One region of the Paenibacillus hunanensis genome, then DNA from elsewhere that is predicted to be linked to it. Evidence: a T-box and tRNA genes for the amino acid it is inferred to sense, from the RefSeq annotation. Region 1 holds a T-box; the other regions hold tRNA genes.
The links. A T-box is a leader RNA that pairs with one kind of tRNA and senses whether it is charged. The one in region 1 lies ahead of metG (methionine--tRNA ligase), so its partner is inferred to be a tRNA-Met.

Region 1 (3,241 bases):
GCTTGCTTGCTTCTGCCTTTGGTGCAGGTGCAGACTCATCCGCTGCTTTGAGCACGCCACCCATCGCTTCCACGATATAGGCAACCTCTTCCTTCGCATCCAGACGTGGGAAGATCGGATCGCCCTTCGCTACCTTCGTTCCAGCAGGCACAAGACCAAATTGACGAGTGCTATCCCATGTTGTCAGCTCTCCATCTGTAACACCGATCTGCTCACGAATCTGCTGTGGTGCGCGAGTCAGGAATGGCTGCAATACGATAGAGATAATGCGTAGCGATTCGGCAAGATGATACATAACTGAATCCAGTTGCGGACGGTTCGCTTCATCCTTCGCCAGCACCCATGGCTGAGTTTCGTCGATATATTTGTTCGTACGGCTGATCAATTGACTGATTGCTGTGAGTGCCACTGAGAATTCCAGCTTCTCCATAGCGGTCTCAATCTTATCAATCGTCTGTCCGACAAACTCCTGCAATGTACCATCAACTTCGTTGACTGCACCACCATAAGCAGGCACAATGCCGCTACAATATTTATCGATCATCGCTACTGAACGATTCAGCAGGTTACCCAGGTCGTTTGCCAGATCGGAGTTCACGCGATCGACGAAGCTTTCCGGTGTAAATGTACCGTCAGAGCCGAATGGCACCTCACGCAGCAAATAGTAACGCAGGGAATCCAGACCGTAACGGTCGATCAGTGTAACTGGGTCAACTACATTGCCTTTGGACTTGGACATTTTACCGTCCTTCATTAGCAGCCAACCATGACCAAATACTTTTTTCGGCAATGGCAGATCAAGTGCCATCAGCATAATCGGCCAATAGATCGTATGGAAACGTACGATTTCTTTACCGACCAGATGAATATCTGCTGGCCAGAACTTGTTGAACAGCTCTTCATTGTCGCTACCATAGCCAAGCGCTGTAATATAGTTGGACAACGCATCGATCCATACGTAGACGACATGCTTAGGATCATTTTTAACCTTAACGCCCCAGTCAAATGTTGTACGGGACACAGCCAGATCTTCCAGACCTGGTTTGATAAAGTTATTAATCATTTCGTTTTTGCGTGATTCCGGCTGAATAAAATCAGGATGATCCTGATAGTATTGCAGCAGACGATCCGCATATTTGCTCATACGGAAGAAGTAGGATGCTTCTTTTACCAGCTCTACTGGATGACCGCTATCCGGGCTTTTACCGCCGATCACTTCGCCTTTATCATTACGCTCGATATCAACAAGCTGTGTCTCCGTGTAAAAGGTTTCATCCGGAATACTATACCAGCCCTCGTATTCCCCTTTATAAATATCGCCTTGCTCTAACAGACGGTCAAAGATGTTTTGTACGACATCCTTGTGACGTTGCTCGGTTGTACGGATAAAGTCATCATACGAGATGTCCAGCTTATCCCACAGACTCTTGATCCCCTCAACAATGCCATCCACGAATTGCTGTGGTGTCTGTCCTTTCTCGGCAGCCTTACGTTCAATCTTCTGACCATGCTCATCTGTACCGGTCAAATAACGGACGTCATAGCCTCTCAATCGCTTGTAGCGTGCCATCGCATCGCCTGCAACCGTTGTGTAGGCATGACCGATATGAAGCTTATCACTCGGATAATAGATCGGTGTTGTAATATAAAATGTCTTGTTCTCTTCTGGCATAAATACCCCTCCTTGATAAAATGGATCAACAGCTACAGCAGGCTATACAGACACAAAAAAGCCCTCGCCCCTATGGGACGAGAGCTGTGCTCACGTGTTACCACCCAACTTCCCCGCTTTCTTACGAAAAGCAGGCTCGTTAGCCTGTTCAGGCTAGCCATTAACGCTGGCTCACGCTGTAGCCTTACGCACGGTCATCCCGCTTCGCTCGACTTCAGTTCCTCCCGGACCATCTTCTACAGCGGCTCCCAGACCGGTTCGCAGCAACTCCGGCTCTCTGCACTGTGCCTATTCTGTATACTTATCCGTTCACTGGATGTCTATGATCTTCCTATGCTCTTCAATATACCTAATCGATGTCAGCACTGTCAAGCGATGTGCGCTTCCGTTCACGTACAGGTGGCACCAGGTCAATACCACCCGGATGAAACGGATGACATTTACTAATACGTACCGCTGCAAGCCAGCTTCCCTTTAGCACACCATGTACCTCGATCGCTTCCAGCGCATACTGAGAGCAGGTCGGGTAAAAACGACAGCTCGGCGGCTTGAGCGGTGAAATACATTTACGATAAAAATGGATGGGCACCTGCACCGCACGCCGGCTCCATTTCTGCGGCTTATTCACTGACTTTTTCCTGCCACAGATTCACCGGCAGCAGCGGTTGCGAGCGCGCTTTTCTTCATATGCAGGGCTGGGCCTTCCTTGCCGTCGCCACCTGTTGCATGACCCGACTCCCCTGGCAGACTGCCAAGCTGCGCACGACAATCCTTGCAGTAGCCGAATACCTCGAACTTGTGGCGAATCACTTCAAATTGCTCTGGCATATCCGTCATATCCATCGGACAAAAAGCGATCGGATACGTTTTTTCGCATTGCAAGCAGATCATATGATGGTGATGATGATCCTGACTGCAATGACTTTTAAACTTCACGCCATCCTCAAATACAATCTGCTCCAGTACACCAAGCTCCTGCATGACACGTAAATTCCGATACACCGTATCAAAGCTGAGTCCACTATATTTACGCTCCATATATTCATAAACGTCCTTCGCCGTCAGATACCCCGGCGCCTCAGCAAAAAGCCGTGCCAGCGTACGACGCTGATCGGTAATGCGTAGCCCTTGCTTGGACATGATGTCAATAATCTGTTCTGTAGACAGCATGAGTGTCTCCTCCTGTCATTATTCCGGTACAGGTTACAATAACTGCCGGATGCTCAATTCAAGTAAATAACCGTATACAGCGCTTCTGTACACCTCATATTCACTATTCGTAATCATAACTATTATACACCAAAATAATCGCTGTGCCGAATATTTATAGTGGAATCGTATCGAATTTTAAAAGAAAGTATATAAAAAACGGAGCCGCCTGAGCGACTCCGTTGATGTTGAGCAAAAGTATCGATAAGTATCACCTATTGACCATCGATCAGTGCGAGATACTCAGATAGCGTATTCGGTGCTAACCTGTCTTTATCTCTGCTCTATATTGTTGTACGGGTATTATTGCTTTTTCGCAGGCAACTGGTTGAACAGCAGGTTAACCGGCAGGTTACTACC
Region 2 (3,241 bases), 660 kb from region 1:
GCTACCATCAGAGCAAGCGTGGAGATTAGACGGTAATCCTGTAGGTGCCAAAATGCTATACGTACATGATTGGGCTGATCCCGATCGCTGGGATGTATACTTATACGATCACTATGGAGAACATAAACAAGCGATGCTAAACAAAGCAGAAGAACGTCTAACGGAGATTCACGCATGGGCAGAGGAGCAGCATATCCCTGTCGTTGTAGGCGAAGGCTATATCGGTTATACACCACTATATGCAAGCTTTGAAGAAGGTCCTGTAGGAAAGTTTATCGCCGAATATGCTATTCAGCTTGGTATGAAAATGAACTTCTGGGGCATGACACTATGCTCTAATTGTGCACCTCATCACCCATTCTGGCAAGACATCCACTGGCAACAAAAATGGAACCAGTACATTTTAACAAGTTAAATCAATACTTTGATGTATATATGCAGCGATGCATATGCACAACTTAAAATTTTCATGTAATTTCTATGCAAAATGGGCTTCTATATAAGCATGCTCGCTTTTATATAAGTACGCTCAATAATTATCAAGTATATTCGCTCAGTATACGTATTCTACCTATATACGTATCTTTCTCATATAAGAAGTACCTATGTCCATGATACGTACAAACCAATCAAATACATATACATTTTATATAGTGTATATTCAACAATGTACATTCAAAAACTAACCAACCCATTCTCTTATATACAAATAAACTCTTATATAAAATAAAAAGCCATCATTCATTAAGAATGATGGCTTTTCTGTATCGGGATGACACGATTTGAACATGCGACCCCCTGGTCCCAAACCAGGTGCTCTACCAAGCTGAGCTACATCCCGATATAAGTGCCGGTGAAGGGACTCGAACCCCCACGGTTTCCCTCACGATTTTGAGTCGCGCGCGTCTGCCAATTCCGCCACACCGGCAAGTGTGAAAAACTTAAAAATAAATGGCGCGCCCTAAGAGATTCGAACTCCTGACCTTTTGATTCGTAGTCAAACGCTCTATCCAGCTGAGCTAAGGGCGCGTATGGAGCGGACGACGGGAATCGAACCCGCGACCCTCGCCTTGGCAAGGCGATGCTCTACCGCTGAGCCACGTCCGCATACTGCATGTGTTTCTTTGTAATCCTCATTATAACTAAAACTTCTAAATTATAAATGGCGGAACCGACGGGATTTGAACCCGCGATCTCCTGCGTGACAGGCAGGCATGTTAACCCCTACACCACGGTTCCACTTTAATTGCGGGGACAGGATTTGAACCTGTGACCTTCGGGTTATGAGCCCGACGAGCTACCGGACTGCTCCACCCCGCGTCGTCAAATAAAGTCTATATGGTGGAGACTGACGGGATCGAACCGCCGACCCTCTGCTTGTAAGGCAGATGCTCTCCCAGCTGAGCTAAGTCTCCATATTATGACCCGTAGGGGATTCGAACCCCTGTTACCTCCGTGAAAGGGAGGTGTCTTAACCCCTTGACCAACGGGCCTTACTCAAAACAACCTTTATTATCTTAACACAATTCTTACATAATTGCAAGCCTTATTTTACATTTCATTAGTTAATCACTAACGGGCTTCTGGCGGAGAGAGAGGGATTCGAACCCTCGAGACGCTTGTGACGCCTACACGATTTCCAATCGTGCTCCTTCGGCCAACTCGGACACCTCTCCATATGGCTCCCCGAACAGGACTCGAACCTGTGACAACTCGATTAACAGTCGAGTGCTCTACCAACTGAGCTATCAGGGAATATTGTCCGCTCTACAGAGCGGAAGGTCTTACTCTTCGCTTGGCGACGTCCTACTCTCCCAGGACCCTGCGGTCCAAGTACCATTGGCGCTGGAGGGCTTAACGGTCGTGTTCGGGATGGGTACGTGTGGAACCCCTCCGCCATCATCACCAAACGTTCTTGCTACAGGTTGATCACCTGAAAACTGAATCCGAAACGAATCATCGCGTATTTAGAAAGATAGGATAAGCCCTCGACCGATTAGTATTGGTCAGCTCCATGCATTGCTGCACTTCCACCTCCAACCTATCTACCTCGTCGTCTTCAAGGGGTCTTACTAATTGGGAAATCTCATCTTGAGGGGGGCTTCACGCTTAGATGCTTTCAGCGCTTATCCCTTCCGCACGTAGCTACCCAGCGATGCTCCTGGCGGAACAACTGGTACACCAGCGGTGCGTCCATCCCGGTCCTCTCGTACTAAGGACAGCTCCTCTCAAATTTCCTACGCCCACGACAGATAGGGACCGAACTGTCTCACGACGTTCTGAACCCAGCTCGCGTACCGCTTTAATGGGCGAACAGCCCAACCCTTGGGACCTACTTCAGCCCCAGGATGCGATGAGCCGACATCGAGGTGCCAAACCTCCCCGTCGATGTGGACTCTTGGGGGAGATAAGCCTGTTATCCCCAGGGTAGCTTTTATCCGTTGAGCGATGGCCCTTCCATGCGGTACCACCGGATCACTAAGCCCGACTTTCGTCCCTGCTCGACTTGTAGGTCTCGCAGTCAAGCTCCCTTTTGCCTTTGCACTCTTCGAATGATTTCCAACCATTCTGAGGGAACCTTAGGGCGCCTCCGTTACATTTTAGGAGGCGACCGCCCCAGTCAAACTGCCCACCTGACACGGTCCCCGTACCGGATCACGGTACTAGGTTAGAACTCAGATGCGATCAGGGTGGTATCCCAACGGCGCCTCCAAGGAAGCTTGCGCTCCCTCTTCGTAGGCTCCCACCTATCCTGTACAAATCGCACCCCAGTTCAATATCAAGCTGCAGTAAAGCTCCATGGGGTCTTTCCGTCTTGTCGCGGGTAACCTGCATCTTCACAGGTATTAAAATTTCACCGGATCTCTCGTTGAGACAGCGCCCAAATCGTTACGCCATTCGTGCGGGTCAGAATTTACCTGACAAGGAATTTCGCTACCTTAGGACCGTTATAGTTACGGCCGCCGTTTACTGGGGCTTCGGTTCATAGCTTCGCTTGCGCTAACCACTCCCCTTAACCTTCCAGCACCGGGCAGGCGTCAGCCCGTATACTTCGCCTTGCGGCTTCGCACAGACCTGTGTTTTTGCTAAACAGTCGCTTGGGCCTTTTCACTGCGGCCCCCTCGTGCTATTCACACTACCGGGGCACCCCTTCTCCCGAAGTTACGGGGTCATTTTGCCGAGTTCCTTAACGAGAGTTCTTCCGCGCGCCTTAGAATTCTCTTCTCACCTACCTGTGTCG
Region 3 (3,241 bases), 2.6 Mb from region 1:
TTGGAGAAAATAACGAGTGTACCGATGACTGCCAAAATCGTCCCCAGCACTTTACGTCCATTTTGAAGTGCATAATAGCCAAGCACGATCAGTGCGATAGGGAAGATCAGTCCGATCAAGTGGCTCATCAGACTATGTAGCATGGGAGAAAACTTACCAAACACCATCAAAATCCCAATAACAATCAATCCAACAGCTGCTACACTTTTACGATTGATATTCAAGGTCATTCACCTCCCTTAAATGGAATCTCAGTACAGCTCATTTACTGTAATTCGCTTTAAACGATTACTTGAAACCTTTGCTTGAACATTCTAAAGACTTTCTTTCATAGCTCTTGAGGTGCTTTCGCTTTTGGGATGCTGTAGCTTTTAGCGCGCTTTATTACAACCCGAGTTGCGTTATCATTACTATGATCATTGCTGTCTTTCATATTTACATCTTATAAAAATATCCGCCTCCATGAAATGGACTGCGGATGGTATTTTGACCTAGACCTTAGACGGGGACTGTTCTGGACTGCAACAGTAGGGAACCTTTAATATTAGCCAGCTCTTATGTAATGCACAGTACTATCTCTGTAGTAGAAAATAGCGATAAACAAAAAGACTCACCTTTTCTGAACATAATTCAGAGAAGATGAGTCTTTTTTATAAACGCGCCCTAAGAGATTCGAACTCCTGACCTTTTGATTCGTAGTCAAACGCTCTATCCAGCTGAGCTAAGGGCGCAAATAATACTGGAGGCGCCACCCAGATTCGAACTGGGGATAAAGCTTTTGCAGAGCTGTGCCTTACCACTTGGCTATGGCGCCGTATAAAATTAAAATGGAGCGGACGACGGGAATCGAACCCGCGACCCTCGCCTTGGCAAGGCGATGCTCTACCGCTGAGCCACGTCCGCTAACTGAATGAAAAGATATGGCAGGGGATATAGGATTCGAACCTATGCGTGACGGAGTCAAAGTCCGTTGCCTTACCGCTTGGCTAATCCCCTATAAAGGGCGATCGACGGGAATTGAACCCGCGAATGTCGGAGTCACAGTCCGATGCGTTAACCCCTTCGCCACGACCGCCATATAAATTGACAAAAAAAATTGGCAGGGGCAGCAGGAATTGAACCCACACTAACGGTTTTGGAGACCGCTGTTCTACCTTTAAACTATGCCCCTATAAAACTGGTGGAGGCTGATGGATTCGAACCACCGAACTCAGAGAGAACAGATTTACAGTCTGCTGCGTTTGGCCACTTCGCTAAGCCTCCATATGAAGAAAAAGAAAAAATGGTGCCGGCGAGAGGATTTGAACCCCCGACCTACTGATTACAAGTCAGTTGCTCTACCAACTGAGCTACACCGGCATATTTTGTAAAGATGGCTCGGGACGGAATCGAACCGCCGACACGAGGATTTTCAGTCCTCTGCTCTACCGACTGAGCTACCGAGCCGTAACTGATGTACTTCTATGTGTCGACTCTTTGTTACGATCCAAGATGACCGATAGTCAATACGAGCCTAAGATATAAATGGCGGAACCGACGGGATTTGAACCCGCGATCTCCTGCGTGACAGGCAGGCATGTTAACCCCTACACCACGGTTCCACTTTAATTGCGGGGACAGGATTTGAACCTGTGACCTTCGGGTTATGAGCCCGACGAGCTACCGGACTGCTCCACCCCGCGTCGTCAAATAAAGTCTATATGGTGGAGACTGACGGGATCGAACCGCCGACCCTCTGCTTGTAAGGCAGATGCTCTCCCAGCTGAGCTAAGTCTCCATGGGACACAAGATAGATTGTATCATTATTTCAAAGCCGATGTCAAATCGATCAATATGTACAATTCTTCTTGTAATTCTTATAAAAGAATATGACCCGTAGGGGATTCGAACCCCTGTTACCTCCGTGAAAGGGAGGTGTCTTAACCCCTTGACCAACGGGCCTTACTATAAAAGAAGCATTATGGCGGAGAGAGAGGGATTCGAACCCTCGAGACGCTTGTGACGCCTACACGATTTCCAATCGTGCTCCTTCGGCCAACTCGGACACCTCTCCATATGGCTCCCCGAACAGGACTCGAACCTGTGACAACTCGATTAACAGTCGAGTGCTCTACCAACTGAGCTATCAGGGAATATTGTCCGCTCTACAGAGCGGAAGGTCTTACTCTTCGCTTGGCGACGTCCTACTCTCCCAGGACCCTGCGGTCCAAGTACCATTGGCGCTGGAGGGCTTAACGGTCGTGTTCGGGATGGGTACGTGTGGAACCCCTCCGCCATCATCACCAAACGTTCTTGCTACAGGTTGATCACCTGAAAACTGAATCCGAAACGAATCATCGCGTGTTTAGAAAAATAGGATAAGCCCTCGACCGATTAGTATTGGTCAGCTCCATGCATTGCTGCACTTCCACCTCCAACCTATCTACCTCGTCGTCTTCAAGGGGTCTTACATATTGGGAAATCTCATCTTGAGGGGGGCTTCACGCTTAGATGCTTTCAGCGCTTATCCCTTCCGCACGTAGCTACCCAGCGATGCTCCTGGCGGAACAACTGGTACACCAGCGGTGCGTCCATCCCGGTCCTCTCGTACTAAGGACAGCTCCTCTCAAATTTCCTACGCCCACGACAGATAGGGACCGAACTGTCTCACGACGTTCTGAACCCAGCTCGCGTACCGCTTTAATGGGCGAACAGCCCAACCCTTGGGACCTACTTCAGCCCCAGGATGCGATGAGCCGACATCGAGGTGCCAAACCTCCCCGTCGATGTGGACTCTTGGGGGAGATAAGCCTGTTATCCCCAGGGTAGCTTTTATCCGTTGAGCGATGGCCCTTCCATGCGGTACCACCGGATCACTAAGCCCGACTTTCGTCCCTGCTCGACTTGTAGGTCTCGCAGTCAAGCTCCCTTTTGCCTTTGCACTCTTCGAATGATTTCCAACCATTCTGAGGGAACCTTAGGGCGCCTCCGTTACATTTTAGGAGGCGACCGCCCCAGTCAAACTGCCCACCTGACACGGTCCCCGTACCGGATCACGGTACCAGGTTAGAACTCAGATGCGATCAGGGTGGTATCCCAACGGCGCCTCCGAGGAAGCTTGCGCTCCCTCTTCCTAGGCTCCCACCTATCCTGTACAAATCGCACCCCAGTTCAATATCAAGCTGCAGTAAAGCTCCATGGGGTCTTTCCGTCTTGTCGCGGGTAACCTGCATCTTCACAGGTATTAAAATTTCACCGGATC

Region 2: it has a tRNA-Met gene. The T-box ahead of metG (methionine--tRNA ligase) is inferred to sense a tRNA for this amino acid. The anticodon was not compared.
Region 3: it has a tRNA-Met gene. The T-box ahead of metG (methionine--tRNA ligase) is inferred to sense a tRNA for this amino acid. The anticodon was not compared.

Annotation. Positions count from the first base shown of each region.
Region 1 covers NZ_CP139194.1:2,168,387-2,171,627, reverse strand. The annotation lists gene metG (methionine--tRNA ligase) at 1-1,672, opposite strand, end outside; T-box leader at 1,743-1,994, opposite strand; gene yidD (membrane protein insertion efficiency factor YidD) at 2,022-2,300, opposite strand; gene SK066_RS08800 (Fur family transcriptional regulator) at 2,297-2,842, opposite strand; gene SK066_RS08795 (stalk domain-containing protein) at 3,185-3,241, opposite strand, start outside.
Region 2 covers NZ_CP139194.1:1,513,302-1,516,542, reverse strand. The annotation lists gene SK066_RS06135 (cellulase-like family protein) at 1-415, shown strand, start outside; tRNA gene SK066_RS06130 (tRNA-Pro) at 768-841, opposite strand; tRNA gene SK066_RS06125 (tRNA-Leu) at 849-928, opposite strand; tRNA gene SK066_RS06120 (tRNA-Arg) at 953-1,029, opposite strand; tRNA gene SK066_RS06115 (tRNA-Gly) at 1,033-1,107, opposite strand; tRNA gene SK066_RS06110 (tRNA-Asp) at 1,164-1,239, opposite strand; tRNA gene SK066_RS06105 (tRNA-Met) at 1,247-1,320, opposite strand; tRNA gene SK066_RS06100 (tRNA-Val) at 1,340-1,415, opposite strand; tRNA gene SK066_RS06095 (tRNA-Glu) at 1,422-1,493, opposite strand; tRNA gene SK066_RS06090 (tRNA-Ser) at 1,585-1,676, opposite strand; tRNA gene SK066_RS06085 (tRNA-Asn) at 1,680-1,755, opposite strand; rRNA gene rrf (5S ribosomal RNA) at 1,794-1,910, opposite strand; rRNA gene SK066_RS06075 (23S ribosomal RNA) at 1,977-3,241, opposite strand, start outside.
Region 3 covers NZ_CP139194.1:4,797,203-4,800,443, forward strand. The annotation lists gene SK066_RS19330 (LiaF transmembrane domain-containing protein) at 1-224, opposite strand, end outside; tRNA gene SK066_RS19335 (tRNA-Arg) at 658-731, opposite strand; tRNA gene SK066_RS19340 (tRNA-Cys) at 741-814, opposite strand; tRNA gene SK066_RS19345 (tRNA-Gly) at 829-903, opposite strand; tRNA gene SK066_RS19350 (tRNA-Gln) at 922-996, opposite strand; tRNA gene SK066_RS19355 (tRNA-His) at 1,003-1,075, opposite strand; tRNA gene SK066_RS19360 (tRNA-Trp) at 1,098-1,171, opposite strand; tRNA gene SK066_RS19365 (tRNA-Tyr) at 1,179-1,263, opposite strand; tRNA gene SK066_RS19370 (tRNA-Thr) at 1,284-1,359, opposite strand; tRNA gene SK066_RS19375 (tRNA-Phe) at 1,374-1,446, opposite strand; tRNA gene SK066_RS19380 (tRNA-Asp) at 1,526-1,601, opposite strand; tRNA gene SK066_RS19385 (tRNA-Met) at 1,609-1,682, opposite strand; tRNA gene SK066_RS19390 (tRNA-Val) at 1,702-1,777, opposite strand; tRNA gene SK066_RS19395 (tRNA-Glu) at 1,870-1,941, opposite strand; tRNA gene SK066_RS19400 (tRNA-Ser) at 1,962-2,053, opposite strand; tRNA gene SK066_RS19405 (tRNA-Asn) at 2,057-2,132, opposite strand; rRNA gene rrf (5S ribosomal RNA) at 2,171-2,287, opposite strand; rRNA gene SK066_RS19415 (23S ribosomal RNA) at 2,354-3,241, opposite strand, start outside.